Azoarcus sp. CIB: one gene and its partner. The main gene of each other region encodes a partner of the protein of the gene in region 2 in a complex. Links are inferred from orthologs where the notes say so. Each region holds a gene or a part of one and is shown on either strand. Other genes may lie near its edges.

Region 1 (3,719 bases), 190 kb from region 2 along the record:
GTCGAATGCGCTTCCTGCCACGACCCCCACGGCGTGCCGGGCACGACCTCGAAGTTCCTACCGACGTTCCTGCGTGTAACGGCAGACGGTAGCCAGATTTGCCTGACGTGCCACGTGAAGTAAGGCAGATCGTCCGGGACTACGAGAGAGGCGCCGCAAGGCGCCTTTCTCATTTTTAGAAACCATTTTACAAATATTGTCTTTGAACTGAGAAATAAGTTCAGCCCAATGTTGCATTACATGAACCATAGGTCATGAAAGGCGACGCAGACTTGCCGTCGGCGATCGCGCGAGAAGATTCCGCGTTCCCAACCACCCCGCGCCAACCACCGCACACACGCCGGCAAACATCGCAAACCCCAGCGACCAAGGCTCAGGTACATAAGGCATCTTCAACGCGTAGCGGGCGAGAACCCAGCCCAAGAGCGTCGCCCCGCCTCCGGCAAGTCCGCAGGCTAGCGCGGCGAGCACCGAAAATTCGGCCAGTAGCGCCCGGCGCAGTTGCGCATTGCGGGCGCCCAGGGTCCGCAGCATTGCAAGTTCGTAGTCGCGCTCGTCATGTGTCGATTGCAGTGCCGAGAACAACACGATGAATCCGGCCAGCACAGAGAAGGCAAACACGAACTCGACGATGAGAACCAGCTTGTCGGTCGTCGCACGTACCTGGGCAATCACGGCGTCGACGTCGATGACCGACAGATTCGGGAAGTGCTTGACCAGATCCGTGGTCAGCTGTTGATCGCCGGGAGGCTGGCGGAAGCTGGTAATCAGGCTCGCGGGGTCGCCCTCGAGCAGCCCCGGGGAAGCAATGAAGAAAAAGTTCACACGCATCGAATCCCACTCGAGGGCGCGGACGCTGGTGATCGGGGCCTCAACAAGCCGCCCGGCGACGTCGAAGCGCACGCGGTCTCCGACCTTCAGCGAAAAAGTCTCCGCCAGACCGCGCTCGACAGAAAACTGCGCAGCACTGTCCGTCCCATGCCAGCGCCCTCCTACGACTTCATTTCCATCAGGAAGCCGGCTGCCGTAGCTCAGGTTGAATTCCCGTTCTGCAAGGCGCCGCGTACGCTCGTTCTCGTAACCTTCCGGCCGAACAAGGTTTCCGTTGATCGACTCCAGCCGGCCGCGAATCATCGGACGAACTTCGGGGTCGGGCAGCCCCCGGGCGACGAACAAGGCCGACAACGCTTCGCGCTGATCCGGCTGGATATTGATCACGAAACGGTTCGGTGCGTCAGGCGGGGTCATCGCCCGCCAGTCGTCGAGCAGATCGGCGCGAACGATCGTCAGCAGTAACAGGGCGGTCATGCCAATACCGAGCGCGACGATCTGGACAACGCTTGCGCCGGTGCGGCGCACCAGGGACGCGATGCCATAGCGCCCGCCGCTTCCGCCGAGTGACGTAGTCCCTCTCATGCGACCGAGCAGGTGAAGGAATCCCCACGCAGCGGCCGCGTACACCGCCAGTGCAATACCGAAACCTCCGGCGACCTGCAAACCGAGCCGCAGGTCGTCCGCGATCCAGAACACGAGGGCAAGCAGCGAGATGGCACCGGCCGCCCAGGCGGACGCGCTACGCGTTTCCACCAGCACGATCTCGCGCCGCAGGACACGGAGGGTCGAAACACGCCCGAGGCGCAGGAGTTGCGGAAATACGAATCCGAGCAGCAGGACGACACCGACCGCAACGCCGTGCGCGAAAGGTAACAGCGAGGGCGAAGGCAGGGGCGTATTCATGATCTCGACGAGAATCAGCGCAAGCCCCTGCTGCACAGCCCAACCGAGCGATGCGCCGAGCGTCGCAGCCGCCAGTCCGAACAACGCGAACTCACCCACGACGATCCACACGATCTGCATCTGCCTGGCGCCAAGGCAACGCATCACCGCGCAGGCGTCAAGGTGCCTCTGCATGAACCGCCGGGCCGAAATTCCGATCGCAACGGCCGCGAGTATCACCGTCAGCAGTGCAGCCAGGCGCAGGAATCGCTGGGCCTGATCGAGGGCATTGCGCACTTCGGGGCGCGCATTTTCGATACTCTCGAGCGTCTCGCCGCGCCCCAGGCGGGCTTTCGCCCAGCGCTCGAATGCCGCGACCGCGTCGGGCTCACCGGCAACATGCAGCCGCCAGGTCGCCCGGCTGCCCTGGATCAGGAGACCGGACTCGGCAAGGTCTTCGGCGTTGAAAATCGCGCGGGGAAGCAGGCTGAAGAAGTTTGCGCCGCGATCCGACTCGAAGGTCACCATCCCCCCGACCCTGAACTCCAGACGCCCCAGACCGACGCGATCGCCGACCGCGACGCCGAGGGCCGCCTGCAAGCGCTCGTCGAGCCAGATTTCGCCGCGCGCGGGGATGCGATTGACGATGGCATCGGCCTGATTGGGGCCCGCGGCGACACGGATGTGCCCACGCAAGGGGTAGCCCGCGTCGACGACTTTCACGCCGGCAAGCTGCGCGACACTTTCGGTGCTCACCATGCTGGTGAACAGGACGGTGCGGGCATGCTGCAGACCCAGCCTTTCGGCCTCGCCGCGATAGCTGTCGTCCCACGGGTGATCAGCCCGCAGCAGCAGATCCCCGCCCATCAACTGGTTTGCTTCGCGATCGAGTCCGCGGGCGACGCGATCGGCGAGGAAACCCACGCTGGCAAGGCAGGCCACCGCAATGACGATGGCGATGCCCAGCAGGTGGAGTTCCCCCGCCCGCAAATCGCGCATCATCATGCGCAGGGCGAGATGCAGTGTTCTCATGCGCGGGTGGACGGCCCGCGCCGCGAAAGGTTCAGGCCTTTGGCAGCAGCCGTCGCACGAGTTCGACCCAATAGGCGACGCCGAACGGAATGATGGCGTCGTTGAAATCGTAATGCGGATTGTGGAGGGTGCAGCCACCTTCGCCGGGGCCGTTGCCTATCCACACGTAGCAGCCCGGTTTGTGGCGCAGGTAGAAGGCGAAATCCTCGGCGCCCATGCTCGGGGGCATGTCTGTCAGGACGCTGGCGCCGGGCAGGCTGCCGGCCACGGCAGCGCAGATCGCGGCTTCGTCCGCGGTGTTGATCGTCGGCGGGTAGCCGCGGCGGTAATCGACCTCGACGCTGACCCCATGGCTCGCGGCGACACCATCGCCGATGCGGGCAATGGTCGCTTCGATGCGGTACTGTACCGCGGCGCTGAACGCACGCACGGTGCCACACAGCTTCGCCCGATCCGGGATGACGTTGTAGGCTTCGCCCGCATGGAACTGTGTCACGGACACGACTGCGGAATCGAGGGGGTCGAGGGTGCGGCTGACGACCGTCTGAAGCGCCTGCACCAGCGCGGCCCCTGCGATGATGGAGTCGGTGCCGAGGTGCGGCATCGCACCATGTGCGCCCTGGCCGCGAATCTCGATGTCGAAGCGATCGGCGCTCGCCATGACGGGCCCGTCATGCACGGCGAATTGCCCCGCCGGCAAGCCCGGCCAGTTGTGCATGCCGAAGATGGAAGCCATGGGGAAGCGGTCGAACAAACCGTCGTCGACCATCGCATCGGCGCCGCCCTCACCCTCTTCGGCCGGCTGGAAGATGAAATATGCGGTGCCGTCAAAGTCGGGGTGGGCAGCGAGCACCTCGGCGGCGCCGAGCAGCATCGTCGTGTGGCCGTCGTGGCCACAGGCATGCATGCAGCCTGCGTGCTGGGAGACATGCGCGAAGTCGTTGCGCTCCTGGATGGGCAGGGCGTCCATG
Region 2 (4,119 bases):
CTGCAGCGTTTCAAGGTCCCGGCGAGCCAGATCATGGAAGGGCGCCACGACGACAACTTCCGCGCGCTGATGGCCTTCCAGGCCGAGCGCGCCGAGAAGTTCTACGACCAGGCGCTCGCCCAGCTTCCCGCTGCCGACCGCAAGAGCCAGCGCCCCGGCCTCGTGATGGCGGCGATCTACCGCACGCTGCTGCGCGAGATCGCCAGCGACGGCTTCCTCGTGCTCGACCGCCGCACCTCGCTGACGCCGGTGCGCAAGCTGTGGATCGCCGGCAAGACCTGGGTGCGCGCATGACGACGCAGCGGGCCCGGCGATGAACCATCCGGTCGCGGTCATCGGCGCCGGCTACGCCGGCCTGGCGTGCGCGGTCGAACTCGCCCGGCGCGGCGTGCAGGTGACCGTGTTCGAGCGCTCGCACACGCTCGGCGGACGTGCGCGCGTGGTCGTGAAGGACGGCTGGCGCGTCGATAACGGCCAGCACATCCTGCTCGGTGCCTACGGCGAACTGCTGCGCCTGCTGCGCGTGACCGGCGGCTCGCCCAAGGAGCTCGCCCACCTGCCGCTCACGCTGCACACGCCGGGGCAGCTGCACCTACAGGCCGCCCGCCTGCCCGCCCCGCTGCACCTGGCGTTGGGCCTGCTGAGTGCCAAGGGCCTGGGCTGGGGCGACCGGCTCGCGATGCTGCGCCTGATGCGGGTGCTGAAGAAACGGCGCTTCCGCGTCGACGCCGGGCAAAGCGTGGCGGGGCTGCTGCATGAGCTGCGTCAGCCGCAACGCCTCGTGCAGCTAGTGTGGGAGCCGCTGTGCGTGGCCGCGCTGAACACGCCGCTCGCCGAGGCCTCGGCGCAGGTGTTCGCAAACGTGCTGCGCGACAGTCTGGGCGCCGGCGCGGCGGCGAGCGAACTGTTGATCCCGCGCATCGACCTGTCCGAACTCTTCCCCGTACCGGCAGCGCGCTACCTCGCCGTGCGGCGCGGCAAGCTGCGCACCGGAACGCCGGTCGAAGCGATCCATCAGGTGCAGGGCGGATTCCGGCTGGACGGCGACCCCGCGTCGCGGCAGGTCTATGCGCAGGTGGTGCTCGCGACGGCGCCGCACCACGCCACGGCCCTGCTGAATTCCGTCGGCCACTGCGAACGGCTGTCGGCGATGATCGCCGCGCTGCCAAGCGAGCCGATCACGACCGTCTACCTCGCGCTCGGGCCGACGGTGCGTCTGCCCTATCCGATGATCGGTCTCGCGCGCGGGCCGGCGCAGTGGGCCTTCGACCGCGGTCAGCTCGGCGGGCCGCAGGGCCTTGTCGCCTGCGTCATCAGCGCGCATGGTCCGCACGATGCGCTGTCCCGCGAAGACCTGCTGCTGGCCGTGCATGCGCAGCTCGAGCAGGAACTCGGCCTGCGCCTGCCGCCCCTCGAGTGGTCGCAGGTGATTACCGAAAAGCGTGCGACCTTCGCCTGCCGTCCCGGTGTCTCGCGCCCCGGCGCGCAGACGCCCGTGCCGGGGCTGTGGCTCGCGGGCGACTACCTCGATTCGGATTACCCGGCGACGCTGGAATCGGCGGTGCGCTCGGGAATCAATGCGGCCTCGCGCGTGCTGCGCCGCATCGCCAGCACGGCGGCCTGAACCCGTCGCCTCAGGCGGGCCGCAGCGCCGCGGGCTCGACGAGGCGTCCCGCCTGCATGTGCAGCACGCGGTCGCAGCGCGCTGCGAGCGACTCGTCGTGCGTGACGAGGATCAGCGTAGTGCCGGACTCCCGGTTCAGCGCGAACATCAGCTCGATCACCGCCTCGCCGGTCACCGCGTCGAGGTTGCCGGTGGGCTCGTCGGCGAGGAGCAGGCGCGGATCGGGCGCGAAGGCGCGCGCCAGCGCGACGCGCTGCTGTTCGCCGCCGGAAAGATGCTTGGGGTAATGTCGCAGGCGGCTGCCGAGGCCCACGCGCTCGAGCCACTGCCTTGCCGTGGCCGCTGCATCGCGGGCGCCGGCGAGTTCCAGCGGGAGCATGACGTTCTCGAGCGCGGTGAGTGCCGGCAGCAGCTGGAAGGCCTGGAACACGAAGCCGATCGACTCGCCGCGCAGGGCTGCACGGTCGTCCTCGCCGAGCGCGAACAGATCCCGGCCGAGAATATGCACGCCGCCGCTGCTCGGAACATCCAACCCGGCGAGCAATCCGAGCAGGGTCGATTTGCCCGAGCCGGAGGCGCCGACGATCGCGACCGACTCGCCGGCCGCGACGTTGAACGTGACTTCCTGCAGAATCTTGAGCGTGCCTTGGCCGTCGGCCTGCTCGACGCTCTTCGACAGCCCCGAGACTTGCATCACCGGAACGGAGAACTCAATGCCGCTGCGATCCATCGTGACCTTCTTGTTCGCAATCCTGTTGTCGGGTGCCGCCCAGGCGGCAACGATACTCGTGTGGGGCGACAGCTTGTCCGCCGGCTATGGCCTGCGGCCGAAGGAAGACTGGCCCACCTTGTTGCAGACGCGACTTGCACGCGAAGGGTTCCGCCATGCCGTGATCAATGCTTCCGTGAGCGGGGAAACCACGGCCGGAGGACGCACGCGTCTGAGCGCGGCCCTCGACCGCCACAAGCCCGACCTCCTCATCCTGGAACTCGGCGCCAACGATGGCCTGCGCGGCCTGCAACCCGCGCTGATGGGCGAAAACCTGAGCGCGATGATCCAGGCGGCGCGCGGCAAGGGCGCGAAGGTGCTGCTAGTAGGCATGCAGCTGCCGCCCAACTACGGCCCCGCCTACACGCGGCGCTTCCACCAGACCTTCGCCGAGGTGGCACGAGCCGAAAAGGTGCCCCTCGTTCCCTTCCTGCTCGACGGTTTCGCCGACAAGCCGGAATTGTTCCAGCCCGACGGCATCCATCCGACGGCCGAGGCCCAGCCCTTGATCGTCGAAACGGTGTGGAAGGGACTGAGGACGCTGCTCAAGGGCTGAATCGGCCTGCCGGGCCGGTCCGCACCCGGCCCGCATCGATCTCACTCGACGCGCAGCACCGCTTCGCCCGCGACCATGCGCCCGATGACGTGGCCCTCGCTGCCCTGCTCCGCGCGGATCGCCGCCAGCACCGCATCGACGCCGGACTCGGCGCAGGCGATCAGCAGGCCGCCGCTCGTCTGCGGGTCGGTGATGAGCTTGCGCTGCCACTCCGGCGCATCGGCCGGCATCGCCACATCGTCGCCGTAGCTCGCCCAGTTGCGCGTCGAGGCCCCGGTGGCGATGCCGTCGCGCACGAGCTTCTCGGCGGCGGCGATTTTCGGCAGCGCATCGAAATTCACGGTCGCGCCAAGCTTCGAGCCGCGGCAGATCTCCAGCAGGTGCCCGGCCAGCCCGAAGCCGGTGACGTCGGTCACCGCATGCACGCTGCCCATGCCGGCGAGGCGTGCGCCGACGCGATTGAGCAGCGTCGTCCAGCGCAGCATCTCGGCGTAGTCCGCATCCGTCAGCAGGCCCTTCTTGAGCCCCGCGGAGAGGATGCCGATTCCGAGCGGCTTGGTCAGGATCAGCACGTCGCCCGCCTGCGCGCCGGCGTTCTTCTTGACCTGCGCCGGATCGACGACGCCCAGCCCGACGAGGCCGTAGATCGGCTCCAGCACGTCGATGGAATGGCCGCCGGCGATCGGGATGCCCGCGTCGCGGCACACCGCGGCGCCGCCCTCGAGGATGCGGCCGATGACCTCGGGCGGCAGCTTGTCGAGCGGCATGCCGACGAGGGCCAGCGCCAAGATCGGGCGCCCACCCATCGCGTACACGTCGGACAGCGCATTGGTCGCGGCGATGCGGCCGAAATCGTAGGGGTCGTCGACGATGGGGGTGAAGAAATCCGTCGTCGCGACGATGGCCTGCCGCTCGTTCAGCTGGTACACCGCCGCGTCGTCGGCGGTTTCGGTGCCGACGAGGAGCTCGGGCGGGACGATGCCGGCCGGCGCATGCGCGAGGAGTTTCGACAGCACGGCGGGCGCTATTTTGCAGCCGCATCCACCGCCGTGGGAGAATTGCGTGAGTTTGATCTGATCCATGGATTCCGAAGGGGAAAGACGGCCGCCCGGCAAACACCGGCGCGCCGCGACAAGGCATGAAAAAAGGCATCGCGACCGTAGCACAGCT

What was found.
Region 1: the proteins of AzCIB_RS13120 (region 2) and AzCIB_RS13985 are in contact, whole or in part, in a cryo-EM structure (PDB 9GE8), measured with the Escherichia coli proteins. The link is inferred for Azoarcus sp. CIB from one-to-one orthologs.

The regions. Positions count from the first base shown.
Region 1 is NZ_CP011072.1:3,159,777-3,163,495, forward strand. The notes cover bases 1-3,139. They hold AzCIB_RS13985 (ABC transporter permease), read right to left. Parts: upstream 2,749-3,139; coding sequence 253-2,748; downstream 1-252. Other genes in these bases: AzCIB_RS13980 (cytochrome c3 family protein), read left to right, coding at 1-123; AzCIB_RS13990 (M20 aminoacylase family protein), read right to left, coding at 2,780-3,139. Also shown: more of AzCIB_RS13990, read right to left, coding at 3,140-3,719.
Region 2 is NZ_CP011072.1:2,967,058-2,971,176, forward strand. Bases 495-3,453 are described here. They hold AzCIB_RS13120 (ABC transporter ATP-binding protein), read right to left. Parts: upstream 2,355-3,453; coding sequence 1,635-2,354; downstream 495-1,634. Other genes in these bases: hpnE (hydroxysqualene dehydroxylase HpnE), read left to right, coding at 495-1,624; AzCIB_RS13125 (arylesterase), read left to right, coding at 2,338-2,949; selD (selenide, water dikinase SelD), read right to left, coding at 2,991-3,453. Outside these bases: presqualene diphosphate synthase HpnD, read left to right, coding at 1-294; more of hpnE, read left to right, coding at 314-494; more of selD, read right to left, coding at 3,454-4,031; tRNA 2-selenouridine(34) synthase MnmH, read left to right, coding at 4,088-4,119.